DNA from 3 places in the Granulicatella sp. 20925_1_28 genome. Region 2 is predicted to be linked to each of the others. Evidence: predicted binding sites of a transcription regulator. Region 2 holds the regulator's gene; each other region holds the start of a gene.
What was found. Region 2 encodes Rex, which represses fermentation and respiration genes when NADH is low (regulators of the CRP and FNR family bind a similar motif). Its sites were predicted from a motif close to TTGTGAANTANTTCACAA; they were not measured.
Positions count from the first base shown of each region.

Region 1 (10,298 bases), on a different contig from region 2:
ATGACTTGATTCGCTTTTTCGCTATCATCCCAAAACGATGGTTCAGACATCTCTTGCTCATAGGCTGCGATATCTTCCTCTAAGCGATCTAAGTCAAAGAGACCTCCTATAACTGATAATTTGTTCGTTCATGGCCTCAAGCGCATTTCTAATTTCACTAATTTCCATATTGACCTCTTTCTAAAAGAAAACGGCGAAATGCTTCGCCGTCTCCCTTTGTTATTAAGCTTTTTCTGAATCATCGTCAGAAGTTCTGTCATGACCTGTAGCCACTACACTACGAACTCCTTGAATTTGTTCACGTTGTAAGTTTTGACGAATTTGAGATTTCATCAAGATACGTGTTACATCATAGTCGATTGCAGCAATCATTTGTTGGAATCGTTCGTAACCTTCTGTTTGGTACTCTGTTAATGGATCGATTTGAGCGTATCCACGTAAACCAACGCTTTGACGTAATTGGTCCATATCATCGATGTGATCTGTCCACTTACGGTCAACCACACGTAGGATAACTACTTTTTCGAACTCAAGCATTTGATTGTCGCCATTCAATTGCTCTTGTTTTTCTTTGTAGATTTCCATTGCTTTTTCGTTTAAGATGCCTTCGATTTCAGCAGCTGATTTGCCTTCTAAATCGCTAATTGAAAGTTCATCTGGAGCACAGATTGAGTTGTGAGCAAAGTCGACAATCCCTTCTAAGTTCCACTCTTTTTGATCTGTCAATGTATGACTTTCCACAACACGGTGAATTGTACGACGGATCATACCTTTTGTCACTTTTTCAAGTGATTGATCTTCATTAATAATTTGTAGACGTTGTGAGTAGATGATTTCACGTTGTTCACGCATAACCTCATCGTACTCTAGGACGCTTTTACGAGTATCGTAGTTGTTCCCTTCAACACGTTTTTGTGAAGATTCTACTTGTCTTGTTAACATCTTGCTTTGGATGAAGTTATCGTCGCCTTCATCTGTTAAGTTTAGACGTTCCCAGATTGCTTGCATTTTTTCTCCACCGAAACGTTTCATCAAATCATCTTCTAATGATAGGTAGAATTGTGTTGCACCTGGGTCCCCTTGACGTCCACTACGTCCACGTAATTGGTTATCGATACGACGGCTTTCGTGACGTTCTGTACCGATTACGCAAAGTCCACCAAGTTCTTTCACGCCTTTACCAAGCTTGATGTCAGTACCACGTCCGGCCATGTTTGTCGCGATTGTTACAGCGCCACGTTGACCAGCTGACATGATAATTTCTGCTTCTTTAAAGTGGTTTTTCGCATTTAATACTTCGTGCGGAATTCCTTCTGCACGTAACATGTTTGAAAGCAATTCACTTGTTTCAACGGCAACCGTACCGACAAGGATTGGTTGACCTGCTTCATGACGTTGTTTGATATCTTGAACAACCGCACGGAATTTACTACGTAATGATGGGTAGATTAAATCGTGACCATCGATACGTTGAATTGGACGGTTTGTTGGAATCGCAATAACGTTCATGTTGTAAATTTCTCTGAATTCTTCTTCTTCAGTCTTCGCAGTACCTGTCATCCCTGACAATTTACGATACATACGGAAGTAGTTTTGGTAAGTGATTGTCGCCATTGTCTTAGACTCGTTTTCAACTTCAACGCCTTCTTTAGCTTCAATCGCTTGGTGAAGACCATCTGAATAACGACGACCTTCCATAATACGTCCAGTAAATCCATCAACGATTTTAACTTTACCTTCATCCACCACATAGTCGATGTCGCGTAACATAATGTAGTTCGCACGTAAAGCTTGGTCGATATGGTGAACAAGCGCTGAGTTATCCACGTCATAAAGGTTTGGTAAGCGGAATGTTTGTTCAGCTTTGTTAATCCCTTCGTCTGTTAATGAGATTGTTTTAGAAGTTAAGTCGATTGTGTAATCTTCTTCCTCTTTTAATCCTTTCACAAACATATCTGCACGTTGGTATAACACTGTTGATTTTTCAGCTTGTCCTGAAATGATCAATGGCGTACGCGCTTCGTCGATTAAGATTGAGTCTGTTTCATCGACAACTGCGTAGTTTAATGGACGTTGTACCATTTGTGATTTATAAACCACCATGTTATCACGTAAGTAGTCAAATCCTAATTCACTGTTTGTGCTGTAAGTGATGTCTGCAGCATATGCTGCACGTTTTTCTTCTGAAGACATTCCTGTTAAGTTTAACCCTACAGTCAAGCCTAAGAAGTTATATAACTCACCCATTTCGCGAGCGTCACGAGAGGCTAAGTATTCGTTAACTGTTACTACGTGAACGCCGTCTCCTGATAATGCGTTTAAGTATACAGGCATTGTCGCTGTTAACGTTTTACCTTCACCAGTACGCATTTCCGCAATGTTACCGTCATGAAGTGTAATCCCACCCATGATTTGAACTTTATACGGGAATAAGCCTAATACACGTTTAGCTCCCTCACGTACTAAAGCGAATGCTTCTGGAAGTAATGCATCTAAAGACTCCCCTTGAGCATATCTTGCTTTATATTCTTCTGTTTTTACTGGAAAATCAGCATCTTCTAATGCAGCCATTTGAGATTCTAACGCAATTACTTTATCCGCTAGTTTTCCTAAACGACGTAATTCACGCTTATCATTTTCAACTAACTGTCTCAAAAAATTTGCCATTTAATTAACTCCTTTTTTATTTTCACCAGTGATTTTAAATCGGTGAACATTTTAAATCTCATAAAAGTACTACAAATAGGTGGCTACACCTATTGCATCTTATTCATTTTACCATTGTTTAGCTAATTAAGAAAGCAAAACAAGGCGACTTTTTTCAAAGTCACCCGATTTTTTTACATTTTTACGTCAAAGAAACCCAATTTCCTATCCAAACGGAAAGTTGTTGTTGCTTTAACTCCGTTTTCTTTCCGCTAAAACTAGCGCCATTTCTATTCACAAAAAAGGTGGCTTAAAAAAGCCACCTAAATTTTTATTAATTTGTTTCAATCAAACCATATTTTCCATCTTTACGACGATAAACAATGTTTGTTTCGTTCGTTTCAGCATCTTGGTAAATAAAGAAGTTATGTCCTAACATGTTCATTTGAAGAACAGCTTCTTCGCTATCCATTGGTTTCAAATCAATTCGTTTTGTACGAACGATTTCTAATCCTGTTTCGTCCTCTTCAGGCACTTCTGGAAGTGGTGGTAACACAATATCGAATCCTTTTTCACGAGATTTACGATTGATTTTTGTTTTATGTTTACGAACTTGTCTTTCAAGTTTATCGACTACCAAGTCAATACTTCCATATAAATCAATTGAAGTTTCCTCGGCACGTAGAACTAAATAAGGAAGTGGGATCGTAACTTCAACTTTTGCAGTCTTTTCAGTGTAGACTTTCAAGTTGACATATACAGTCGCATTAGCAACGTCAGTAAAGTATTTTTCTAATTTGCTAATTTTCTTTTCTGCGTATTGACGAATCGCTTCTGTGACCTCAATATTTTCTCCACGGATATTATATTTAAACATAATACTCTCCCCTTTCATCTGGAAAACCAGATTTGAAGAAATACCCTAAGGACCACTCTTAGGAATTGCTTCGTTTGATTTCTATAGTTTTATTATAAAGCATGCACAGGGGTTTTACAACCGTTTTCAAGAATTCTTTCATTAAGAATTGTTAAGGAAAAACGGTATTTTTGAGGACTTTTCTTTGGAGATATTTTGTTTTCATGAGATGAAACATCATACAGCATTGAAGATTAGAATCATTCCCAATAAAACTCTCTATCACTAAAATCTTCTCTCTTCCCTTTTTTGAAAGTCTCATATTCCTAGTTAAAACAACACAGAATCTCCATTGACAGAAATCGTTTTCAACGATATAGTGAAATAGTAAACAATTTATAAAGGAGTTATGATTATGGAAAAAGTATTTGCTAGTCCGTCTCGTTATGTTCAAGGGAAAGATGTTCTCAAAACTGGTCTTTCTCACGTTTTGGCCCTCGGGGATCGACATCTCCTTCTTTGCGACCCTATCGTTTATGATTTAGTCGGTAAAGAACTGGAAGAAAACCTCGTGAACGCCGGCGCGTTTGTTCATCGCGAAATCTTCCATGGTGAAGCAACTAATGACGAAGTTCGCCGCGTTGCTGAAGTTGTGAAGGAACATCAACTAAACGTAGTCATCGGCTTAGGTGGTGGTAAATCGATTGATACAGCTAAAGCGATTGCGGATGATTCTAATTGTCCGGTAGCGATTTTACCAACGATTGCTTCAACTGACGCTCCAACTTCTGCCCTCTCTGTAATTTATTCAGCAGAAGGCGTGTTTGAACGCTATCGTTTCTACAAGAAAAACCCAGATTTAGTATTAGTCGATACAAAAGTCATTGCCAATGCTCCTGTTCGTTTATTAATCTCAGGAATTGCCGATGCACTTGCTACTTGGGTTGAGGCTCGTGCAGTCATTGAAGCACAAGGAAGCACAATGGTCGGTCAAGTGCCAACAATTGCCGCAGAAGCCATCGCTCGTGTCTGCGAAAGTACTTTATTCGAAAATGGTCTACAAGCCGTTGCCGCAGCAAACGCCAAAGTAGTTACTCCTGCTTTAGAAGCTGTGGTCGAAGCGAACACCCTCCTCAGCGGTATCGGTTTCGAATCGGCTGGTTTAGCAGCAGCGCATGCCATCCATAACGGATTCACTGCCATCCATGGAGACATCCATACTCTCACTCACGGTGAAAAAGTAGCTTATGGTACATTGACACAACTGTTACTAGAAAATCGTCCAAAAGAAGAACTCGATAAATACATTACTTTCTATAAAGCGCTTGGATTACCAACAACGCTGAAAGAAGTGAAATTGGATTCTGTATCGTATGAAGACTTACTCAAGATTGGATCTCTTGCTACACAAGAAGGCGAAACTATCCACCAAATGGTTGTTGACTATACTGCCGAAGATGTGGCAAATGCTCTTCTTGCTCTTGACCAATATGTCACTACAAGATTCTAAAAATGACTAGGTAGAAACCAATAGCCCAAGCAGATTTCTGCTTGGGCTATTTTGTCGATTGCTTTTGTATCATAAATGATACGTATCATTTATGATACACTTTTTATCTAAATAACGTCAGAGATTCCACTTCTTCAACACCCATTTCCGTTAATGCTTTTGCGGCAAGGTGGATTGTTGCGCCGGTTGTATAAACATCATCCACCAATAAGACTTTCTTTGGAACCCCTACATTCTCTTTCACTTTAAAAGGTTGCTTTAGTTGCAGACGCTCCTGCCTTGTCTTCTCGGATTGCTTCTTTCCGCTGCCAATATGTTCTAAAAGCGAAACAGCTGGTACATGGCACTGTTCCAGTAAAGTTGGAATCGTCTCGAATTCTCTTTTTCTTAGACTCGCTTGGGACGAAGGTAATGGACAAAGAACAAAGCCCCTCTTTTGATATTTGAGCAACTCTTTCCTTAACTCTTTTATGACCAACGTCATCACTCTTGTATCTCCCACAAATTTGAATAACTCCATAAACTTTCGACCTGCCTCGTCATAAGCATATAAGGCAGTATTCTTTAGGAGTACCGCTTCTTTTACTTGATGCCATTTTTGACAATCCGGGCAAACCTCTACTTTTGTCATCAACCTCCCGCACTCTAGGCACGTTGGATGCTGTTTTAATTCTATAAACGGATGCTCACAATTGACGCAAATGCACTTTCTATTTGCTCCTAGTAAAAACGAGAGTATTGGCTGAACTCGCTCCACTTCCTCTCCGCACCATAAACATTTCATCCGTGTTTCCTCCCAAGAAGTGCTTGTTGATTTAAGTCTTCGATTGCCCTGACTGCCTGAACCATCGCTTTTGTTTTGCCATTATGAAAATACACAACTTCTCCTGTTGGACATTCTGCTGTCCGTCCAACGCGTCCTGCGATTTGCACGAGTACTTCTCTTGAGAATTCCTCTTCGTGCGCATTGATAACACAAACATCGACTCCTGGAAAAGTCACTCCGCGTTCTAGAATCGTTGTCGTCAAAAGAAACTCGAGCTCTCCTGCTCTCATTTGAGCAATCCGTTCCTGCCGATACGATTCTTTAGAACTAACCGTCTCGAATTTTGCATTTGGAAACTGTCGTCTAAGTGCTACTTCTATCGGATTAAGAAGTGTAATTCTCGGTACAAACAGCAAAAATCGTTTCCCTACTTTAACATGTTCCTCTATAAACTGACACACAGGTTTTGGCACTTTTTTCTTTTTCAATTTTTTGTCTAAATCTCCGATAAAACTCATCGTCGGTACTATTAGTGGCTTCTTATGATACCGTTCCGGTAGCAAGGATACCGACAGCTCTTTTCGTTTGATTCTTCTCTCTAGTGTCTGGGACGGGGTCGCCGTTAAATACAGTAGGCAACCTTCTTCTTTTACCGCACGATGAACTGCTCGAATCAGTAACTCATTATCCCGGTATGGGAATGAATCTGTCTCATCAATCACGACCAAATCAAATGCGTGGTAAAATCTTAGCATCTGGTGCGTCGTCGCAATCGTCAGTGGCACTCTCTTGTACCCTTCCTCCGACTGCGAGTGAAGGACGTTTTGCTCGACTGTCGGGAAAGCTTCCTTCAAGCGCGGTGCTAGTTCCACACATACATCAATTCTTGGTGCGGCAATGGCGACTCGTTTTCCTTGTTGTAACATCCATTCGATGCTCGCAAAAATCATCTCCGTTTTCCCAGAACCTGTCACAGCCCAAAGTAGGTGCTCACGGAATCCTGTTTGCTTTACGACTTTTAAGCACTCCAAAGATAGCTGTTCCTGTTTTGCACTCAGAGTATGTTTATAGTGTGCTAATTCCTCTTCTCTTTTTGGAAAAGGTTGCTCTTCTTCAGGAGTCGCAATCACCATACTACAAGCCTTCACCTTTCCCATTCCAATACACTTCAAGCAGTACCAACATTCACCGCCCGCGCAATTCAGACAAGGCCCCTTAGCAAATTCCAACGGATCTGTATTCCCACAAAACTGGCACTCCTTCTTTCCATTTTTAGTGGTAATTCCAACATCTAGCACAGCATTCGTAGAAACTTCATGCTCTTTTAGCATCGATTGATAGACCGCTTGAATACGTCCAACAGCTCCTTCCATCCCACTCACCTCACCCCTAACTACGCAAAAAAAATCAGAAGAAGATTTCTCTTCTTCTGATTTTTGTTTGAAAGGAGTGCTTCTATTATGAGAAGAATGCGAGTAATACCCCTGCAGCAATCGCACTACCGATAACTCCGGCTACGTTTGGCCCCATTGCATGCATTAATAAGTAGTTACTTGGGTCTTCTCTTTGTCCTTCTTTTTGTACAACACGAGCGGCCATTGGTACTGCAGATACCCCTGCTGCACCGATCATTGGATTGATTTTACCGCCAGATAGTTTGTACATCAATTTACCCATAATAACCCCCGCCGCAGTACCTGCAGCAAAAGCGATTAATCCTAGTAAAGTAATTTTAAGAGTCGAAACTGATAAGAATAATTCCCCTGTTGCTTTCGCTCCAACGGTTAATCCTAAAATAATGGTAACACCATACATCATCGCATTTTGTAGAACTTTTGTAATGTTTGGTACTACCTTAATTTCTTTAATTAAGTTACCGAGCATTAAGCATCCTACTAATGGTGTTGCACTTGGTACTAATAAGCTGACAAAAATTGTAACGATGATTGGGAAAAGAATTTTTTCCGTTTCACTCACTTTACGATTTTCTGTCATCTTCACTAGACGTTCTTTCTTCGTTGTGAGCGCACGAATAATTGGCGGTTGAATAATTGGCACAAGCGCCATGTATGAGTACGCTGCTAGCGCGATTGCTGGTAATAAGTGCGGTGCAAGTCTTGTCGTTAAGAACAAGGCAGTTGGTCCATCCGCACCCCCGATAATCCCTACTGAAGCAGCTTCTTGCGGTGTCATTCCCCACATTACTGAAAGGAAGAATGCGACGAAAATACCGAATTGAGCTGCCCCACCAAGCAAGATGGTCTTTGGATTTGCAAGTAGCGGTCCAAAGTCTGTTGAGGCCCCTAAGCAAAGGAAAATCAATGGTGGATAAATACCAAGGTTTGTTCCTTGATATAAGTAATACAAGAGTCCACCAGGTCCATTTTCAGTAGGAGCATCCATCAACCCTGCTAATGGTAAGTTTACAAGGAGCATCCCGAACGCAATCGGAACCATTAAGTATGGCTCATACCCTCGTTTAATCCCTAGATATAGAAACACGCAGGCAATAATTAACATAATAACATTTTGAATCGTTAAGTTATAAACCCCACTTGTTTCAATCAACTGTTGAATGACTTCCATAAACCATCGCCTCCTAAATCGTTAAGAGTGGTTGGTTCGATTCGACAGATTCATTACTTGATACATGAATTGCTTTCACAACACCATCAGCCGGAGCAAGGATTTCATTTTCCATCTTCATGGCTTCTAAAATCACAAGTACATCCCCTTTTTTCACTGCATCACCGACATTTTTATTGACCGATAATACAATCCCTGCCATAGGAGCAGGCACCACTTCACCGTCCCCTGTTGGAGCAGGTGCTGGTGCTGCTTTCTTTTCTTCCACTGGCGCACTAGGTGCTGGAGTTGGAGCAGCCGCTAATTTTTGTGTTGCTTCTTCATTTGAAATTTCTTTTAGTGAGACGATAAATGTTTCGCCATTCACTTCTACCTCGTATTTTTTCATTTAGTCCACCTTCTTTTCAATCGATACAATTTCAAAGTGCTTGTCCGGAACATCCGCACTCGCTTTTGTTAAAGCGACCAGTGCGGCAACTCGAGCAAGTTTATTCGTTTCAAATAGTGTTCCATCATTTGTTGGAGCCTCAGGTTTCACCTCAACTGGTTTACCTACAACTCCAGCTGTTGGATGACTCTTTGCTTCCAGGATTTGGATAACTTTAGAGCTTCCTTGCATGAGAAACATTAGAATCGTCAACATCACAAACACAATTCCCATTGAAACGATTGTGATCCATAGGATTTCTAATAAACTTAAGTGCATAACTCTCTCCTCACTTTACAGTCGCAAAAATCTTCACGATTTCAGATGGTTTTTGCCATTGTCCATTCTTCTTGAGCAAGAATTCTTTACCGACTTTAGGGAAGAGTGCGTAAGTTAAGACATCTTCGTCACTTCTTGCTAAATCTCCAAGTTCTGCTTTGAGTGTTTCGAATTCTGGTGGCAAGTGGTTTGCTGGTCTGTCACTGATAACTTCTTGGTCACCAATGATGCTTCTTCTGAAGCTTTCTTGAATTGGTACTGGTGATTGTCCATAAGAACCAAGTAAGTAAGATTTCACTTCGTTAGAAACCACTTTGTAACGTTGGCCTGTAAGAACGTTCATCGTTGCTTGTGTTCCCACCATTTGACTCATTGGAGTTACGAGCGGTGGATATCCAAGGTCTGCTCTTACTTTAGGCACTTCTTTTAATACCTCTTCGTATTTATCAGTTGCACCCGCTTGCGTTAATTGAGAATACATATTTGATAACATTCCACCAGGCACTTGATATAAAAGCGCACGTGGATCTGGTGTTAACATTTTTGGATTCAAAGTTCCATCTTTAATGTATTTATCTTTAATCACTCGGAAGTGGTCTGCAATTGGTTCTAATTTTGCCAAATCAACCGAAATATCATAGCCTAATTCGCGAAGTGCGATCACTAATGATTCCGTAGGTGGTTGGCTTGTACCTTCACTAAGTGGTGAAAGTGCAGTGTCGATGCGGTCTGCACCTGCTTCAATGACTGCTTGATAAGTAAGTTGGGCAATACCGCTTGTGCAGTGTGTATGCACGACGATTGGAACTGTAATCACTTCTTTTAATGCACGAACAAGCTCGATACCACGAGCTGGTGTCAAAATTCCGGCCATGTCTTTCACACAGATAGAATCGGCACCCATTTCTTGCATTTTAGCTGCTAGTTCTTTGTAATAGTCGATGGTATGCGCATCACTAATCGTATAGCAGATTGTCATTTGCGCTTCTTTCCCTGTCTTCTTCACAGCATTTAGTGAAGCTTCCAAGTTACGAACGTCATTTAACGCATCGAAAATTCTGAAAATATCAATCCCGTTTTCTGCTGATTTTTCGACAAATTTTTCTACAACATCATCGGCATAGTGACGATATCCTAAAATATTTTGTCCACGTAATAACATTTGCAACGGTGTTTTCTTTAAATGTTTTTTCAAGGTGCGCAGTCTGTCCCATGGATCTTCGTCTAA
Region 1 is NZ_JAPWBS010000004.1:78,198-88,495, forward strand. It holds one part of gene prfB (peptide chain release factor 2) at 1-95, opposite strand, end outside; one part of gene prfB (peptide chain release factor 2) at 97-168, opposite strand; gene secA (preprotein translocase subunit SecA) at 223-2,667, opposite strand; gene hpf (ribosome hibernation-promoting factor, HPF/YfiA family) at 2,981-3,523, opposite strand; gene O3793_RS03590 (glycerol dehydrogenase) at 3,918-5,012, shown strand; gene O3793_RS03595 (ComF family protein) at 5,116-5,643, opposite strand; gene O3793_RS03600 (DEAD/DEAH box helicase) at 5,793-7,151, opposite strand; gene O3793_RS03605 (sodium ion-translocating decarboxylase subunit beta) at 7,237-8,364, opposite strand; gene O3793_RS03610 (biotin/lipoyl-containing protein) at 8,378-8,752, opposite strand; gene O3793_RS03615 (OadG family protein) at 8,753-9,070, opposite strand; gene O3793_RS03620 (oxaloacetate decarboxylase subunit alpha) at 9,081-10,298, opposite strand, start outside.
Region 1: a site for Rex is predicted at 3,880-3,897, ahead of O3793_RS03590 (glycerol dehydrogenase). Genes of this name have one in related genera too.

Region 2 (10,298 bases):
AATCGGACCGCTCAAGGCTTCGTGGTCGTAGCCGATATAAGCATCAGTGACTTGCAGCACTTGGTTTCCGGATTCGCGTTCCACGGTAAATTCAAAACGAGCAGAGCGCTGATCGCCTTTTGGTTTCTCTAAGCGTTCCATTTTCTCGAGCTTCTTACGGCGTGATTGCGCACGTTTTGTAGTTGATGCGCGCACTAAGTTTTTCTGGATGAATTCTTCCAAGTCGTGAATCTCTTGTTGCTGCTTCTCGTAGGCTTTTTGTTTGAGTAAATAGCGTTGCTCGCGTTCTTCTAAGTAGTGCGAGTAGTTTCCTTTGTAATATTCGCAGGCCTTATGACTGATTTCATAGACTTCGTTACACACACGGTCCAAGAAGTATTGGTCGTGGGATACGATGACAAGCGCGCTACTTGAAGAGCGTAAGTAGTCTTCAAGCCACGTCAATGTTTCAATATCCAAGTGGTTGGTCGGTTCGTCTAAGATGAGTAGGTCGTGCTTTTCTAATAAAATACGAGCTAGTGCCAAACGAGTGCGTTGACCTCCAGAGAGTGCTTGTATCGGTTGGTCGTAGTCTTCTGGATAGAAACGGAATCCATGAAGCACGGTGCGAATTTCAGACTCGTAACCATACGCATTCTTTTGGTTCAATTCTTCTTGTAGCTGGTCGTATCGTTTTAAGGCGAGTTCGTACGCCACGGGGTCACTTAGAAGGTCTGGGTCACCAAGTTGTTCAGCTGCTTTTTGCGCTTGTTTCTTCAAGGTTTCCACATCTTCGAAGAGATGCACCATTTCTTCCCAAACAGTGCGGGAAGACTGGATGGCAGCGTATTGATCTAAGTAGCCAATCGAAAGGTCTTTCTTCTTTGACACAGCACCAAGAGAAGGTTCTTCGATTCCAGCCAACATTTTTAATAGCGTAGATTTTCCAGTACCATTTCGCCCAACGATGGCAATGCGTGAATTTTCTTGAATATGAATCGTAATATTTTCAAATAGGACTTCATCCGCAAACGTACGCGCGAGTCCTTGTCCTTGTAATAAAATCATGACGGGTCCTTTCAATGTGGTATCAGTTTATTTTAGCATAAAAAAGAGGGGGAACAATATTGATACGCGTTCTTCTTTGCATTCACATTCACAATGGGGAGGTTGTGAAGAAAAAAGCACAAGGCTTGCTGTATATAAGCGAAATTCATTAATGTTCGTGAGGTACAAGCAAACTGTTTGTGAAATGAAATGTCGTTGTGATAGAATACGCATGGATAAAAAAGAAAAAGGGAGTCTTATTCATGAAAGATTTAAACGAATTAAAAGAAATCGAAGTGCCACGCGCAACTGCGAAACGTTTGGCCATTTATCATCGTTACTTACGTTTCTTGCATGACGCAGGAAAACGTCGCATCTCATCAACTGAATTAAGTGAAGCTGTAAAAGTCGATAGCGCAACAATACGTCGTGACTTTTCATATTTCGGAGCTTTAGGAAAACGTGGATATGGATATGATGTAGAATACTTATTAGAATTCTTCAGCCATACTTTAAACCAAGATCGCCTAACAAACGTCGCTTTAGTAGGGGTCGGTAAATTAGGACAAGCGCTCTTAAACTACAACTTCCACCAAAGCAACAACGTGCGTATTAGCGCAGCGTTCGACGTAAACGAAGACATCGTTGGAACAATCCAAACAGGTGTGCCAGTTTACAGCATGGATGAAATGGTAGAACAATTGAAAGTTCAACAAATCCAAGTGGCCATCTTAACAGTGCCTCAAGATGTAGCTCAAGAAACAGCAGACCGCTTAGTAGAAGCAAATGTTCGCGGAATCTTGAACTTCACACCAATCCGATTAGACGTACCAGAAAACGTTCGAGTTCAAAACGTGGACTTAACAAACGAACTTCAAACACTTATTTATTTCTTGGACAACCAAAAATAATCTATTGAAAGGCATCCGAATAGGGTGCCTTTTTTGTAAAAAAATAAGCACTAATCCAATCCGATTTGCGGAGTGATTAGTGCTTTTCTTTTGGTTCTTTATCGTCTAGTGAATCCTCGTCATCGGGCAGATTCTCGATGAGGTTGGCGAGTTTTTTCAACTCGTTGTAGGTGCGAAGCATGTTGATACTTGTTACGATGCTTGTCGTTGCGAATAGACAGCAGAATAATGTGATAAAGTCAAATCCATTTCCAGGATAATGCGTCGTTGCTAGAAAGATAAAGAAGACGGCTAATATGATTTCAAAATATAGTTTTCTGAAGAAACTTTTTCGTGTCATCGCAATCATCCTTTCCTGTCAAAATCTTACAAAATTCCAGACAAATAAGCAAGTATTTATTCTTGATTTTTCCTGACCAAATGAGTATCATAAAACTATGAGTTAGCACTCAGTGTTTTTGAGTGCTAAAAAAGATGAAGGAGGATTTCATATGTTAAAGCCTTTAAAAGATAGAGTTGTTATTCAAATGGTAGAGCAAGAAGAAAAAACTGCTGGAGGATTATTCCTACCAACAACTGCTCAAGAAAAATTACAATTTGCAAAAGTCATCGCAACAAGCAAATTCACTGCTGCAGAAGACCGTCAAGTGGCGGTTGGCGATAAAGTAGTATTCGAGAAATATTCAGGAACAGAAGTTAAATTAGATGGTCAAGAATATATCATCGTGAAAGAAAAAGACATTATCGCAATTGTTGAATAAAGGGGGATACAACTATGGTAAAAGATATTAAATTTGCAGAAGATGCAAGAAGCGCCATGCTACGTGGTGTGGACGTTTTAGCGAACACAGTAAAAGTAACATTAGGGCCAAAAGGACGTAATGTTGTATTAGAAAAAGCATTCGGTTCTCCACTGATTACAAATGATGGGGTAACGATTGCCAAAGAAATCGAATTAGAAGATCACTTCGAAAATATGGGTGCAAAACTCGTTGCTGAAGTGGCTTCAAAAACAAACGATATTGCCGGTGACGGTACAACTACAGCGACAGTGTTAACACAAGCCATCGTTCGTGAAGGGTTGAAAAACGTAACGGCTGGAGCTAACCCAGTAGGCATTCGTCGCGGGATTGAACTTGCGACAAAAGCAGCGGTTGAAGAATTACACCGCATTTCTCGTCCAGTAGAATCAAAAGAAGCCATCGCACAAGTTGCGGCAATTTCTTCAGGTTCAGCGGAAGTCGGTGAATTAATCGCTGAAGCTATGGAAAAAGTGGGTAACGACGGCGTTATTACAATCGAAGAATCTAAAGGGATTGAAACAGAATTAGATGTTGTAGAAGGTATGCAATTTGACCGTGGTTACTTATCACAATACATGGTAACGGATAACGACAAGATGATTGCGACTTTAGACAATCCATTTATCTTAATCACAGATAAGAAAGTGTCAAACATCCAAGAAATCATTCCGTTGTTAGAACAAATCGTTCAACAAGGACGTGCGTTATTAATCATCGCGGATGATGTGGATGGCGAAGCTTTACCAACATTAGTATTAAACAAATTACGCGGAACATTTAACGTGGTAGCTGTAAAAGCTCCAGGATTTGGTGACCGTCGTAAAGCGATGTTAGAAGATATCGCGGTCTTAACTGGTGCTCAAGTCATTACAGAAGACCTTGGTTTAGAATTAAAAGACGCTACATTAGCTCAATTAGGGACTGCTGGTAAAGTAGTGGTTTCTAAAGACAGCACTACAATCGTTGAAGGTGCAGGTTCTAAAGAATTAATCGCGAACCGTGTTGCTTTAATTCGCGCACAAGCACAAGATACAACAAGTGATTTCGACCGTGAAAAATTACATGAACGTCTTGCTAAATTATCAGGTGGGGTTGCCGTGATTAAAGTCGGTGCCGCTACTGAAACAGAATTGAAAGAGAAAAAACTTCGCATTGAAGACGCCTTAAACGCAACTCGCGCAGCGGTTGAAGAAGGAATCGTTTCAGGTGGGGGAACAGCTCTTGTGAACGTTCAAAAAGTGGTAGACGCTCTTGAATTAGAAGGCGACTTAGCTACAGGTGCGAAAATCGTATCTCGTTCATTAGAAGAACCATTACGTCAAATCGCAGAAAATGCAGGTCTTGAAGGTTCAGTCATTGTTGCTCGTTTGAAATCTGAAGAAAAAGGAATTGGATACAATGCCGCTACAGATGAATGGGTAAACATGATTGAAGCAGGTATCGTGGACCCAACAAAAGTAACACGTTCTGCATTACAAAATGCTGCATCTGTTTCAGCATTATTATTAACAACAGAAGCTGTTGTAGCTGACAAACCAGCTCCAGTAGCACCACCAATGCCAGGGATGGATCCGGGCATGGGTATGATGTAATCAAAGAGGGGTGAAAGTTTTTCACCCCTCTTTTTCTTTTTGGATAAAAACACCGCAAGGTGCTTCTCGACAAAAGTGAACGAAGTTCAAAACTTCGAACACTGAAGGATTTGTTTATAATAGCTGTAATGGGGTACCGTCTCGAGCCTGTAGTCTCTCGACTTTAAAGCCTCAAAATGGTCGTACGGAATAAATTCCTACGCCCATTAATTCGCATTTAATACGATTCCCCATTACTGCTACTATAAAATCCTTCGTGTTCTCCGTTTTGAACACTTTTTTGGTGATACTTATAAAAAGAGGATGGATAGAGAAAAAAAATAAGACCAACAGATATGCTGGTCTTATTTTTGTGGTTATGATAATAGGGATTTGCAGTGCGCGTATTCTGGATAAGAAGAGAATTCTGCGATGAGGAAGTCTTCGATAAAGGCGAAGCGTTCTTTATATAGCGAACGAACGGCGTCGGACTCTGTATGCTCTAAGGCATAGGCTGTTTGCTGCAAGAAGAGTTGTGGGTGGGTGTCTTGCAAGATTTCAAGAAGTCCCTCCAGTGTATCAGGGTTTTCCTGTCCGATTTGTTGCAGTAAGGTATGGATGGAAACCCAATCCCTCATATCATACGTGATGTCTTCGGTAGTTGCCTCCAGCCGAGAGAGGAAATCGTCAAAGGAGTTTGCCACTTCGAGCCACTGATCCATTTCAACGTCAATCAGACGGATGCTGGGTTCCTGTTCAATACCGTCTTGATAATCGAAGGCGTAGTAGATAGGTCCGTCTTGGAAAAAGACTACAAAGTACTCGGGCAACCCTGTCACTTCTGGAGACCATGCAGCATCCAGAATGCTTGGGAAATACGGGCCTTCTGAGTATCCGCTCAGTCCATTACAGAGGGCGTAGTCGAGGCCAAAGCGCGTTGGTTCAACCGTTGTAATCTTAGTGTTCGTGAAGAATCCGGCACCATTTTCCAAAAGAAAATCCACGTAGCTTTGTGGCAATGGAAAACGAGAAAAATTCTCTATCGTCTGTGGAATGGGCGAGAATAACTGTTGCTGAATCATGGGGCTCCTTTCTACTGCAAAATCCGTCTTAGGATGGATGCAGAAAAATTTACGATTTGCTACTTTATCTTTGCCTACTATTTTACACACATTTAGGAAAATATGGTACAATGAGGGTATTAAATCTAAAGGAGAGTGTCACAAAATGACAGTAGTATGGATTGTATTAGGAGTCTTAGCAGTAATTGTTCTATGGGCAATGTTTGCATACAACGGACTTGTACAACAAAAAAACTGGGTTCAAGAAGCTTGGGCGCAAATCGATGTTCAATTACAACGTCGTAATGACTTAGTTCCAAACCTTGTTGAAACAGTAAAAGGTTACGCAAAACACGAACAAGAAACATTAACTCAAGTAATTGCGATGAGAAACCAAATTGCAAACATGGGTAGCGATGTTTCACCACAAGAAAAAATGGAAGCATCTAACCAATTATCAGGTGCTTTAAAAACTATTTTCGCTTTAGCTGAAAGTTATCCTGATTTAAAAGCGAACGACAGCTTCTTAAACTTACAAGAAGAATTGACAAACACAGAGAACAAAATCTCTTACGCTCGTCAATTATACAATTCAAGTGTTGCGAGATATAACATCTCTATTCAATCAATTCCAACAAATATTATTGCTGGTTTTGGTGGATTCACTAAAGAAGAAATGTTAGAAACTCCAGTTGAAGCTCGTAAAGTTCCTGAAGTGAAATTCTAATTGACAGTTCATTAGTAGGGAGGGAGTGCTAGGATGTTATATCAACAAATTGCTTCCAACAAACGCAAAACGCTTGTCGTTATTGTGTTGTACATGGCGCTCTTCGTTGCAGTGGGTATCGGAATTGGATATTACGCCATAGGGAATGCGGCTGCTGGGGTCATTATTGCCCTTGTTGCAGGTGGCCTATATTCAATGATGATGATTGCAAATGCGACTAATGTAGTGATGCAATTAAACCATGCCAGAGAAATTACAGATAAAAATCAAGCACCGATGATTTGGAATATCGTGAGCGATATGGCCATAATCGCAAAAGTACCAATGCCACGTATCTTTATTATCGAGGACGAATCTCCAAACGCGTTTGCGACAGGAAGTTCTCCAGAAAAAGCAGCCGTGGCGGTCACAACAGGGCTTTTAGAACGTTTGAATCGTGAAGAGCTTGAAGGGGTTATTGCCCACGAGTTTGGACACATTCGTAACTATGACGTTCGCCTTCAAACAATTGCGATTGCGCTTGGTGCCGTGATTGCCATGCTCGTCCAATTCGGAAGTCGCATGATGTTCTGGGGTGGCGGTAGTAGAGACCGAGATGATGATGACAACGGTGGTGGCGCAAATGCCATTTTCATGGTCATCGGTTTAATCGCGATGATTCTTGGACCATTTATGTCGACGATTCTACAATTGGCCTTGTCACGAAACCGTGAGTACTTAGCAGATGCGTCTGCAGTGGAATTCACACGAAATCCATATGGACTTATTTCTGCACTGACGAAGATTTCAGAAGCCCCGCCAATGACGGAAGCCGACAAGAAGAGTGCGGCGTTATATATCTCAAATCCGTTTGGGGAAGAAGGAGATTCACTCTTCTCAACACACCCATCAACGGAAAATCGTATTAAACGATTAGAAAAAATGTAGAAATTAGACTGGGGGCTCCTCAGTCTTTTTGTTTTCAGAAAGTGAAACTTTTTAACGATAAGAAAAGAGGTTAGATGGATGTCGTTTATTAGAAAAAATGTACTACTGGAAGAGGGAACGTTCTTTTATTATCTACATGAGGAAAGCCTCTTTCACGAAGAATCTTATAAGGAATTATGTGCGTATATTGAAGGGTTGGAATATATTTCATTAGAGGACTTTAAAGATCTTGTTTTTCTTCATCACCAATTGATTCGTCATTTAGTGTATCATTTTGACCCTGTGGATATTGTTGAATTAAAGAGCTTTCCAAAAGATTATTGGGAAGTGATTGAAAGAATAGACATTGCGGTGAAAAGAATCACTCAGAAAGTCAAATGCTAAGAATGGACTAACCTGTAGAAGGAAAGAAAAAGAGTTGAAGAAATCATTTCAACCCTTTTTTGCGTATAAAGGGTGGAGAATCCACTTTAGAATGTTGCTAAATTGTTACAGAAGAAAGCGGTTCACACGTAAAAATGTAATCTAATATATATGTTTTAGTAGAAAGAAATCCTTTATAATGGAACATGATAAACTCTATGGAGGTGAGACTGTGGCTAAACAATTATATATCCATTACGATAGCGTATCGAACCATGTACTAACGAAGTCGATAGCGTTCCATTTGTCTGCCTTACCACAGTCTGAGATTCCGCAAAACCTACTTCTCTTAAACGGGAAGTCCAGCCTTGCCACACACGATCCATATACGGGCTTCATGTGGGTGAAGGGGCGTAAAAATGTGTTAGCGTATCTCCAAGGGGTGGAAGAAGGCAAAGAGGCGCCATCGAACTGGGTGGACTTTGATTCGATTGATTTCGTTCATCAATTAACGCCGCAAGAGATTGCAGACTTGCTATATATTTCGCACGCGAAGACGCACTTGCATTCGCCGTTCTTCTATAAATTACAAAACAACTTTATTTACTTGTCACTTGAAAATGGCTACTCGAAAGTATACTACCGTAAAATTGAGCAATTCTTGCCTATCTTATCGGCGCAAGTCCAAATCGAGATGACAGATATCTTAAACGAGACACCGAAGTTCTTATTCTTTGGTGCCGACAAAGTGGCTTCAGCGATTTCCATCGAAGCGCTCAAAGAAATGATGCCATTGTATCGTGAAGGAATCAGCCTAGCTTTTGATAAAGTCACAAAGAAAGAAGACAGCTACGAAGTGCCAATCTTCTTAACAGAAGACCGTTATCATTATGCCGATAAAGAAGTGACACAAAACGTCCGCATCGGACAACTCGCGTATAGCGAAACGTATCAAAACTGGAAGATTTCAGCGAAACTTCCAACGAATGACGCTATTTAAAGCACTTTTCACAAAGGTTGTGAGAGGTGCTTTTTTAATCCCTTGGCCGTAACTTGTAACCATTGGGCCGTTTTGTTATACTGAAAAGTGCAAGGTTATTTTCAAAATAACGTTCGAAGAGCCTAAATGAGGCGGTTCGCAGCACGCGAATAGTTTGGAGGATTCATATGAAAATTGTAGTAATTTACGGCGGAAAGAGTGCAGAGCACGATATTTCAATTTTAACAGCCGGTTCAATTATTAAAGAAATTTATTTCGAGTATTACGATGTGCAACCAGTGTACATTACAAAAGAAGGAACATGGTTAAAAGGAGAAGCGTTAAAAGCTCCTGTAGCCTTTGACCAAGCGCTTCGTTTAACAGAAGGGTCTGTAGCGCATTTTGCAACAACTGAAGGCGAAACATCAACAGGCGTTCGCATCCAACCATGCGATATCGCTGGACCAGATACAGTAGTATTCCCAATCTTACACGGACCAAACGGAGAAGACGGAACGATTCAAGGATTGTTCGAAATCTTAGACTTACCATATGTTGGTTGTGGCGTATTAGCCAGCGCAAACGGAATGGACAAAATTGCCAGCAAGCATTTATTCCAGCAAGCAGGCATTCCACAAGTGCCATTCGTACCTTTTGTGAAAGCTGATTTCGAAAAATCACCAGAAGCCATCTTCACACGTGTGGAAGGAACATTACGCTATCCAGTGTTCGTGAAACCAGCGAATATGGGTTCTAGTGTTGGGATTTCTAAAGCGACAAACCGTGAAGAATTAACAGCAGCCATCGAAGAAGCATTGAAATATGACCGCCGTATCGTCGTAGAACAAGGAATCGACGCACGCGAAGTCGAAGTAGCGGTTCTTGGAAACGACGAAGTGAACACATCTGTGGTTGGGGAAGTCGTGAAACAAGCAGGCTTCTACGATTACAACGAGAAATACATTAACAACACAACAACACTTCAAATTCCAGCAGCGATTCCTGAAGAAGTCTCTGCTAAAATTCGTGAGTATGCCGTAACAGCATTCCGAGCTATTGACGGTAGTGGCTTAACACGTTGTGATTTCTTCTTAACCGAAACAAACGAAGTGTTTATTAACGAAGTGAATACAATGCCAGGGTTCACACAATTTAGTATGTATCCAAAACTTTGGGAAGCAATGGGCATTTCCTATAAAGATTTAGTCGAAGAACTCATTCAATTAGCGTTGAAACGCTATAACGATCGTCACGCGAGATAAGGGGTAGAAAGATGAGTATTGGAACAGTTGCTGAAATTACAAAAGCCGTCGAAGCGATTGATTATCAATCAGCACATCGATTTGAAGTCATCGAATCTGTGGCTTTCGACACACGAAAATTAGGGCCAAACAGCCTTTTCGTGCCACTTCAAGGTCAAACAGACGGACATGATTATATTGAACAAGCGATTCAAGCAGGCGCAACAGCTGTGTTATGGGGCAAACAAGATGTAACGCCACCAGATGGAATCTGCGCCATTTGGGTGGATGACCCACTTCAAGCTTTTCAAAAATTAGCGAAATGGTACTTAGAAAAAGTATCACCACGCATCGTTGGAATCACAGGTAGTTCTGGGAAAACAACGACAAAAGATATGACAGCAGCGGCTCTTGGTGCACGCTACCGTGTCTACAAAACACAAGGAAACTTCAATAACGATATCGGCTTACCACAAACGATTTTAGATATGCCCGAATCAACGCAAGCACTTGTCTTAGAGATGGGAATGAGCGAATTCCACGAAATCGAATTCTTATCAAAATTAGCACGCCCAGAAGTCGTTGCGATTACGCTTATCGGTGAGTCGCATATGGAACAATTGGGAAGCAAGGAAGGCATTGCCAAAGCCAAACTTGAAATCCTTTCTGGACTACAAGAAAATGGAACC
Region 2 is NZ_JAPWBS010000002.1:148,268-158,565, reverse strand. It holds gene O3793_RS02320 (ABC-F family ATP-binding cassette domain-containing protein) at 1-1,047, opposite strand, end outside; gene O3793_RS02315 (redox-sensing transcriptional repressor Rex) at 1,290-1,937, shown strand; gene O3793_RS02310 (hypothetical protein) at 2,014-2,277, opposite strand; gene groES (co-chaperone GroES) at 2,429-2,698, shown strand; gene groL (chaperonin GroEL) at 2,713-4,332, shown strand; gene O3793_RS02295 (SMI1/KNR4 family protein) at 4,689-5,393, opposite strand; gene O3793_RS02290 (LemA family protein) at 5,539-6,099, shown strand; gene htpX (zinc metalloprotease HtpX) at 6,133-7,026, shown strand; gene O3793_RS02280 (hypothetical protein) at 7,105-7,410, shown strand; gene O3793_RS02275 (hypothetical protein) at 7,622-8,389, shown strand; gene O3793_RS02270 (D-alanine--D-alanine ligase) at 8,557-9,630, shown strand; gene murF (UDP-N-acetylmuramoyl-tripeptide--D-alanyl-D-alanine ligase) at 9,642-10,298, shown strand, end outside.

Region 3 (10,298 bases), on a different contig from region 2:
CTAATTCAACAGCACTTGGATGACCGAGTAACTCGTGTGCAAATTGTGCACCTGGATGAATGGAAATAGAACCTCCAACCGTTCCAACAGGAAGTGGAAGAGTGATAGTACCCACTAAGTTTCCACCTTCATCCTTTGTCCAGCTTGTCAGTGGTTGATATTTCCCGCTTAAACTTGCATAGGCATGAGCACCTGCTTCGATTGCTCGCCAGTCATTTCCGGTAGCGATGACGACAGAATCAATACCATTCATAATGCCTTTATTATGCGTTGTTGCACGGTATGGATCTGCTTTTGAAAATTCACTTGCTAAAACGATTCGATTGATCACGTCTTCACCTTTAGTCGTTCTAGTATCTAAGATTCTTGGTGAGAGGACACATCTAGCTGTCACAACTGAATTTGTTGCAAGATTCGAAAGGATAGCCATAATACTTTCACCACAAGTCGTCGCTTCAATTGGAGACACAAGGGATTCGAGAATGGTGTTCAGCATATTTGCTCCCATCGCTTCCTGTGTATCAACAGATACATAGAAAATGTAGAATCGTTCCTTGTCAGTAGACTTTTCTTCTACCCAGATATCTCGTATACCACCACCGCGCTTCACGATAGAAGGGTGCGCGTTATTAGCAATTGTAAATAATGATTCTTTCTGCTCCTTAAGTTTAGCATTTACTTCTTCAAGTGTTAGAGGAGATTTTACAATGGCAATTTCTCCAATCATTTCACGCTTTTCTTGAATCGTTGTAGTTCCACCAGCCATGTTGATTAGTTTTGAAGCATAGCTTGCTGCGGCAATTACAGAAGGTTCTTCCGTTACCATTGGAACAATATAGCTTTTTCCATTCACAATTAATTCTGGAACGATTCCATACGGAAGACCGTATACTTCAATTTGATTTTCTACCATTTGGTTAGCAATGGACTCTGGTAGTACAAGACCTTTTTCGAGTAGTGCTTTGGCTTCGTTCGATAAGTTTGGATGATTTAATAAAGTTTCTTTTCTTTCTTCAAGAGGCTTTTGATAAAACTTGTAAAAAGGGTTGTTTTGCATCGATGTGCTCCTTTCATGCTTTCATTCAGTATAACAAATTTTTAGTGTTTGCGGGTATGATACAGGTAAATTTTTCGAAAATGAGGTACACTAGTAAACGTGAAAGGAGAGATTTTATGGAATTAATTCGTGAATTGAATGGTCGCCGTTTGATTTTAACGGCAGATGAAGAGTATCAAAAAGAAGCAGAAGATATGCTCTCTTTTGTAGAAGAATATTTTGAGGAGAATTGGGACGAGGTAGACACTTTAATTCCAATCCATTATGGACAAGTGAAAGTCATTCCAAAAGAAGAAGATTTCCAAGTAGTAGTTCAAAATTACGAACATAAACTATTAGATGAATGGGTAGAAGATTTCTCTTATTTCTTAGATATTATTCGTAAAACGATTCAAACTGGAAAACGTACGAAAACATTAGGACGTCTCATTCCATTCCGCTTTGATGGACCTTTAGTGATTGCCAACCATACTTTTGAAGTGGATGAGTGGTATGCGCATCGTTTTGATGACGAAACTTGGTATATTGCTCCAATCGATCAAACGATTGATCCGCAACCGATAGAAGGAAATCAAGCGTATGAAATCTTTCCAGATTACCCAGAATTATATGAAATAATGCATTTACCAACCGACTATATTATCTTATTCAAAGGGCATGAAATAGTTTCAGTATTGAATACAGATAGTGTCGATGTGTGGGACTAGTCAATTACGAAAGGATGTACTATGGTAGAATCAATTTGTCGTATGAATCATGTTGTGAAGGCGTATGAGTGTAACTGGAAAGGAGAGTTATCTCTTAGCCATGTCGTTGGGATTATGATGCTTGCATCGCGTAAACAAGAACGCAATCTAGCACATCCTGATTTGATCTATCAAAAAGGCTTATCGTGGATTGTGATTCAAAACCAATTAACGGTGAACCGCCTTCCCAAATTAGAAGAAGAAATTATTATCGAGACAGAACCAGTTGGATATAACAAGTTCTTCACGTTCCGTCGTTATACGATTTTGTCTCTAGACGAAGAAGTACTAGTAGACGCAATAACGACATTTTCAATGATTAATATTGAAGAGAGAAAACTCATTTCATTAGATGAAGAAGTATTAAGTGAATATCCAATTGAAAATAAAAAGGATAATCGCCGAAATCCAAGAGTTCCAAAAATTGATTTGGACAACGCAAGTGTTCAAACTTACCGTGTTCGCCTCAATGATATCGATTATAATCACCATGTGAACAACGCGAAGTATTTTGATTGGGTAATGGATAGCCTTGGAATGGAATTTATTAAGACACACAGTTTAAAATCAGTCCTTGTAAAGTATGATAAGGAAATTCTTCCAGAAGCGTCCGTTAAGAGTTTTTATGAAGTTCGACAAACTGAAAACGGGGTTCAAACATTACATCAATTGGAATCAGATGAACAAAAATGTTGCCACTTATCTCTTGAGTGGGAAACAAAGTAAAATCCTTGTATTTTCAGAGGAAATAGGGTACAATACTTTTTGTGTAAAATATGCAGCAGAAATATAGAAGCTCGTCAACAGTCCTAGCCTTTAGGGTAAGGTAGTAACCGCGGCTGCAAAGGTGAACCCTTGTAGCGACTGCACGAATCGAAGATTTCGCGATTATTTTACTCCAAAAAATAAACAATTATTGGAGGAATGTTCAATGTCACGTTACACTGGACCAAGCTGGAAGTTATCTCGTCGTTTAGGCATTTCACTTTCAGGAACAGGAAAAGAAATCGCTCGTCGTCCATACGCACCAGGTCAACACGGACCAAACAGCCGTAAAAAATTATCTGAGTATGGTCAACAATTACAAGAAAAACAAAAACTACGTCATATGTACGGTATGAACGAACGTCAATTTGCTACTTTATTCAAAAAAGCTGGCAAAATTAAAGAAGGTAAACATGGTGAAAACTTCATGGTTCTTCTTGAACAACGTTTAGATAACGTAGTATACCGTTTAGGTTTAGCAACTACTCGTCGTCAAGCACGTCAATTAGTTAACCACGGTCACATCACTGTGAACGGCAAACGCGTAGATATCCCTTCATTCCAAGTACAAGTTGGCGATGTTGTGGGTGTTCGTGAAAAATCACGTAACTTAACAATCATTAAAGAAGCTTTAGAAGCTTTATATGGTCGTCCAGAGTTCGTTACTTTCGACGAAGAAAAATTAGAAGGTTCATTAAACCGTCTACCATTACGTGACGAGTTAACTTCTGAAGTTGACGAATCACTAGTCGTTGAATACTATAACAAACTTGGCTAATCTTATTAGACAATTTCAAAACTGGAATTCACTATTGTGGATTCCGGTTTTTTTATTTATAATTTTTATGAAAGCACAGTAAATAATTATGATAGAAAGAGGTTGAATCAAATGATCCGTTATGTTGAAAATCCAGTTGTCACTTTAGAAGCGATTCTGCCTTTATATGAAGCAGTAGGGTGGACAAATTATACACAGAATCCAACCATGCTTAAAGAAGCTTACAAAAATTCTCTTCATATATTAGCGGCGCTTAATGAAGAAGGAAAACTCGTTGGTGTATTGCGCGCGGTTGGAGATAGGGCGTCTATTCTGTTTATTCAAGATATTTTGGTAACTCCTGAATACCAACATGAGGGGATTGGTACAAAATTGTTACAATTGACGTTAGAAAAGTACAAGAATGTGTATCAAATTCAACTAGCAACAGATGATTCAACGAAAACAGTTTCTTTTTATGAGTCTAATGGATTCACAAGTTTAACTTCTCTAAATTGCGTTTCATTCATATATACAGGAAATAAGTGAGCAAACTTTACCGACTTTTTACGATTCTATGATAGAATGAGAGAGTAAATTAGAGGAAAGAGTTGATACAATGCAATTAACAATCGATAAAAGAGCGCAAGCATGGTTTGAAGAAGAAATGGGTGTATCTAAAGAACGTGGTGTTCGTTTCCTAGGAAAGGTATACGGATGCAGTCCGATTAATGAAGGATTCTCACTAGCAGTTGAAGTAGATGCTCCAAGCAATCCTTATGTGAGCGTTGTTGAAAATGGAATTACTTATTTTGTGGAAACTGGTGACGAATGGTTCTTCCATGGTCATAATTTAGAAGTAGGCTTTGATGAAAAATTAAAAGAACCAAGTTACAGTTATACAAAAATTGTAGACTAATATTTATATAGAAGAAACAGGGGGTGAGGCTTATACTTACTCCCGTTTTTATTGGACATTTTTGCCTTTGTAGAGTACAGTTAGGTAGTTATGAAACGAAGAAAGGATATATAAAATGACAGAACCTGCAGTAAAATATAGACTGATTAAAACTGAAAAACATACAGGCGCTCGTCTTGGAGAAATTATTACACCACATGGTACATTCCCAACACCAATGTTTATGCCGGTTGGGACACTTGCTACGGTAAAATCAATGTCTCCGGAAGAATTAGATGAAATGGGCGCAAATATCATTTTAAGTAACACCTATCATTTATGGTTACGTCCTGGTGCGGATATTGTTGATGAAGCTGGTAAACTCCATAACTTCATGAACTGGAAGAAAGGGATTCTAACCGATTCAGGTGGATTCCAAGTATTCTCACTTAGTGATATGCGTCGTATTGAAGAGGAAGGAGTTCATTTTAGAAACCATTTAAATGGATCTAAATTATTCCTATCTCCTGAAATCTCAATTGATGTACAAAACAAACTCGGTGCGGATATCATCATGAGTTTTGATGAGTGCCCAGATTTCCACCATACGCATGATTATGTGAAAGATTCAATTGCTCGTACGACTCGTTGGGCAGAGCGTGGACTAAAGGCTCATAAATCACCAGATACACAAGCGTTATTCGGAATCTTACAAGGTGCTGGTTATAAAGATTTACGTATTGCTCATGCTAAAGACATGGTTTCTCTAGATTTCCCAGGATATTCTATTGGTGGATTGTCCGTTGGTGAAACAAAGCAAGAGATGAATGAAGTGTTGGATTACTTAACACCACTCATTCCAAATAATAAACCTCGTTATTTAATGGGAGTGGGGTCACCTGACTCATTAATTGATGGTGTTATTCGCGGAGTTGATATGTTTGACTGTGTACTACCAACACGTATTGCTCGTAATGGTACTTGTATGACAAGTGCTGGGCGTCTTGTAGTGAAGAACGCGAAATACGAGCGTGATTTCCGTCCATTGGATGAGAAATGTAATTGTTACACATGTCGTAATTATACACGTGCTTACATCCGTCATTTATTTAAGACAGACGAAACATTTGGATTACGCTTAACAAGTTATCATAACTTGTACTTCTTATTAAACTTAATGAAGCAAGTTCGCCAAGCGATTATGGATGATAACTTATTAGAGTTTAGAGAAGCTTTCTTTGAAGAATATGGCTTCAACAAAGAAAATGCTAGAAATTTCTAAAGAGTATAGAAATAGAGCAATTTTTTTGATAAAGTAAAAACATAAAATTGGAAATGAGGTAAGATTATGGATCAAATGACATTATTAATTGCGTATATCGTTGTAGCAGGGGGAGCATTCTGGTTCTTCGGACGTAAGCAACGTCAACGTGCTAAAGAAATTCAAGCGCAAAGAGATGCGATGAAAATTGGAGATAAAGTAGTTACAATTGGTGGATTACACGGTGAAATCTACAATATTGATACTGTAAAGCATACAGTTGACCTTGATTGCGAAGGAGTTATCCTTACATTCGAACGCGCTGCGATTCATCACGTTGTTACTGAATCTGCTGCAACAAATAATGAAGTTTATACTGATGAAGTAGCAACTGAAGAAGAGTAGTCAATGGATAAAGAGAGTTTAAAAAATCAATTTAAAACTTGGTTGTATTATAAAGTCAGCGAGTTTAATGACTTAGGCTATACAACAATTGAAACGGAAGATCTCGCACATTATTTTGCGGATTACCGCTGGAAGAAGACTCTTCCTGATAATCTGTTTGAGCAAATCTTTCAGATTAATCAATTAAACATTAATGAGTATTTTGATTTTGAATCTTTAGAAGCACAAACCAATAAAGAAATCACACTTGAAGACATCAATTTAAGTGAATTGTTTTAAATAAGAAGCTAGCATTTGTGATATGTACCCAGAATCCTGGACACATTTTTAAATTAAGCTGAACACATGGATGCTTCCCTGTATTGAACAGGTGGCATCCATTTTGTTTTTTCTTGAATTCTTTTGTTATTGTAATAATCTATATATTCTTCCACAGCTGTTTGAAATTCCTTAAAAGTAGAATATTCCTTTTCAAAACCGTAGAACATTTCGTTCTTCATTCTGGCGAAAAATGTTTCTATAATGCAATTATCATAACAATTTCCTTTTCGGGACATTGATTGAATAATCCCTCGTTCTTCTAATGACCTTTGATAAAATGCGTGTTGATATTGCCAACCTTGATCAGAATGAAGAATCAATCCATTAACATCAGGGAATTTTTTGAAAGCTATATTTAGCATCCTTTGAACCTGTTCTAAGTTGGGATTTAGAGAAAGATCATAGGAGATTATTTCATTAGTAGACATATCTAAAATTGGAGAAAAGAAACATTTTCCCCAAGAAAAAGTGAATTGAGATACATCTGTACTCCATTTTTGAAGTGGCCTATCGGCCGTAAAATCTCTGTTAATAATATTAGCAGCAACTTTCCCAACATTGCCTTGATAAGAATGGTATTTTTCTTTAGGGCGTTTTCCAAACAATCCATTTACATGCATAAGACGTTGAACTCTTTTATGATTAACAACGAAGCCTCTACGACAAAGTTCTTGATAAATTCTTCTAACGCCATATATACCTTTATTTTCATGAAAGATTTTTTTGATTTCTGATAATAAATCACAATTCTTCTCAGCTACAGCATCAACTCTATTCAATTCAAAATAGTAAGTAGATTTAGCCATTTTCATCGCTTTAAGAAGATGTTTTAGTTGGTATCCTACTTCTCGTAATTCCTTGATGATCGCTGCTTTCTCGCCTTGAGAAGCGCAGCTTCCTGTTCTTTTCTCAAGGCCCTCAGTTTTTTTATAACAGCAATTTCAGCTTCTAAATATGCATTGCGTTCACGTAATCGAACTAATTCTTCTCGTTCAGATTCTGAAAGGTTATCAAGCACAGCTTTTTTATTCATAATAGGCTCCTTAGATAATGGTCGTCCTCTTTTCTTATTCTCTAAACCATTATATCCATAAGTTAGATACTTGTGAACCCAACAACTTAATAATCCATCACTTATTCCCGCTGAAAAAGCAACCTCTGTTAGAGCTTTCCCATTTAAAATCTGTAAAACAAATGTCAATTTTTCTTCTACCGTCCAATTTCTTTGTTTTTTAACGCGCTCCAATCCTTTAGGGCCGTGAATTTTTTCAATTTTATCCCAATTCAGTATTTTTCTTCTAAAACTCTGTTGCTTAACTTTTTCAGGCGTTTCTACCCATATTCCTTGTCGATACAATTCTACACATTTCATTTTGAATTCAAATGAGTAACGCATAATAAATACCCCCTTTACTGGTTTGTCCAGTAAAGGGGGTACATATCATTGCTAAGCTTCTTTTTTATACTAAAAATAAGGTAAAGGCTTTCAAAAAATCCGCATAAAGTATTGATATTTTAGGAAAAATGACTAAAATGAAGATATAGGTTAGGAATTTATTATGAAAGGGGAAATGAAAATAAATGAATATGTTTTCATTAATAATTTTTTTAATGAAAGTCATTTACATTTACCGAAAAATAGTGTAAGATAAGAATGTGATAAAAATAACAAACACTGGGGGAAATCACAAGTGAGTGAAGAAAAAAACAACAACCAAGTACAACAAGAAATCAACCGTCTCGTGGAGAATGGGTTGAAAGCCTTAGATGAGTTCTGCTTGTTAAATCAAGAACAAGTTGACTACATTGTGGCAAAAGCATCAGTTGCTGCGTTAGACCAACACGGTGTATTAGCACAACATGCAATCGAAGAAACAGGACGTGGGGTTTTCGAAGATAAAGCTACGAAAAACTTATTTGCCTGTGAACACGTGGTGCACAACATGCGTCACACTAAAACAGTTGGCGTTATTTCAGACGATGACGTAACTGGATTAACTTTAATCGCAGAACCAGTAGGGGTTATCTGTGGTATCACACCTACAACAAACCCAACTTCAACTGCAATTTTCAAAGCGTTAATCGCATTAAAAACACGTAACCCAATCGTGTTTGCATTCCATCCATCAGCTCAACAAAGTTCAGCACACGCAGCTCAAATCGTTCGCGATGCAGCAATTGCAGCAGGAGCTCCCGAAAACTGTGTGCAATGGATCGAACATCCATCAATTGAAGCAACAAACGCTTTAATGAACCACGATGGAATTGCTACTATCCTTGCAACAGGTGGTAATGCAATGGTTAAAGCTGCATACTCTTGCGGTAAACCAGCTCTTGGGGTTGGTGCAGGTAACGTACCAGCTTATGTTGAAAAATCTGCTAACATTCGTCAAGCAGCTCACGATATCGTAATGAGTAAATCATTCGATAATGGTATGGTGTGTGCTTCTGAACAAGCAGCAATCGTTGATAAAGAAATTTACGATGACTTTGTTGAAGAATTAAAGAGCTATCACACTTACTTTGTAAACAAAAAAGAAAAAGCATTATTAGAAGAATTCTGCTTCGGTGTAAAAGCAAACAGCAAAAACTGTGCTGGTGCTAAATTAAATGCGAACATCGTTGGTAAGCCAGCAGCATGGATCGCTGAACAAGCTGGATTCTCAGTTCCAGAAGGAACTAACATTCTTGCTGCAGAATGTAAAGAAGTTGGCGAAAAAGAACCTTTAACTCGCGAAAAACTTTCTCCAGTAATTGCAGTACTTAAATCAGAATCTCGCGAAGACGGTATTGAAAAAGCACGTCAAATGGTTGAATTCCACGGTTTAGGACACTCAGCAGCGATTCATACTGAAGATGCTGAATTAGCTAAAGAATTTGGACGAGTTGTTCGTGCAATTCGTGTGATTTGGAATGCTCCTTCTACTTTCGGTGGTATTGGGGATGTTTATAACGCATTTATCCCATCATTAACATTAGGTTGTGGTTCTTACGGACGTAACTCAGTTGGGGATAACGTAAGCGTTGTAAATCTATTAAATATCAAAAAAGTAGGGAGACGTAGAAATAACATGCAATGGTTTAAAGTTCCATCAAAAATCTATTTCGAACGCGATTCAATTCAATACTTACAAAAAATGAAAAATGTAAGCCGTGTAATGATCGTAACTGACCAAGCAATGGTTAAATTAGGATTCTTACAACGTGTTATTGAACAATTAGAATTACGTCCAAACAAAGTAATTTATGAAGTATTCTCAGACGTAGAACCAGATCCAGATATCACAACAGTAAACCGTGGGGCTGAAATCATGAAGAGCTTCGAGCCAGATACAATCGTTGCACTTGGTGGTGGTTCTGTAATGGATGCTGCGAAAGTAATGTGGATGTTCTACGAACAACCACAAGTGGACTTCCGTGACTTAGTTCAAAAATTCATGGATATCCGTAAACGTGCATTCAAATTCCCAGAATTAGGAGAACGTGCTAAATATGTTGGTATCCCAACAACTTCTGGTACAGGTTCTGAAGTAACACCATTCGCGGTAATTTCAGATAAAGCAAACAACCGTAAATATCCATTAGCTGACTACTCTCTAACACCAACAATTGCTATTGTTGACCCAGCGTTAGTTATGACAGTTCCTGATTTTGTAACAGCTGATACTGGTATGGACGTGTTAACTCACGCAATTGAAGCGTACACTTCAACACTAGCAAACGACTATACTGATGGATTAGCATTACAAGCAATCAAATTAGTATTTGAAAACTTAGTAAGTAGTGTGAAAAATGCTGATTTCGTATCACGCGAAAAAATGCATAACGCTTCTACAATGGCTGGTATGGCATTTGCCAATGCATTCTTAGGAATGAGCCACTCTATGGCTCATAAGATTGGTGGATTCTTCCATACAGTTCACGGACGTACAAATGCGATTCTATTACCTTACGTAATTCGTTACAATGGTACTCGTCCTGCTAAAGCAGCTACATGGCCAAAATACAACTACTACCGTGCGGATGAAAAATTCCAAGATATCGCTCGTATGTTAGGATTACCATCTTCAACTCCTGAAGAAGCAGTA
Region 3 is NZ_JAPWBS010000001.1:85,563-95,860, forward strand. It holds gene O3793_RS00380 (hydroxymethylglutaryl-CoA reductase, degradative) at 1-1,057, opposite strand, end outside; gene O3793_RS00385 (hypothetical protein) at 1,174-1,764, shown strand; gene O3793_RS00390 (acyl-[acyl-carrier-protein] thioesterase) at 1,786-2,529, shown strand; gene rpsD (30S ribosomal protein S4) at 2,735-3,346, shown strand; gene O3793_RS00400 (GNAT family N-acetyltransferase) at 3,458-3,874, shown strand; gene O3793_RS00405 (HesB/YadR/YfhF family protein) at 3,945-4,244, shown strand; gene tgt (tRNA guanosine(34) transglycosylase Tgt) at 4,360-5,505, shown strand; gene yajC (preprotein translocase subunit YajC) at 5,572-5,889, shown strand; gene O3793_RS00420 (post-transcriptional regulator) at 5,893-6,168, shown strand; gene O3793_RS00425 (IS3 family transposase) at 6,222-7,076, opposite strand; gene O3793_RS00430 (transposase) at 7,052-7,606, opposite strand; gene adhE (bifunctional acetaldehyde-CoA/alcohol dehydrogenase) at 7,902-10,298, shown strand, end outside.
Region 3: a site for Rex is predicted at 7,865-7,882, ahead of adhE (bifunctional acetaldehyde-CoA/alcohol dehydrogenase). Genes of this name have one in related genera too.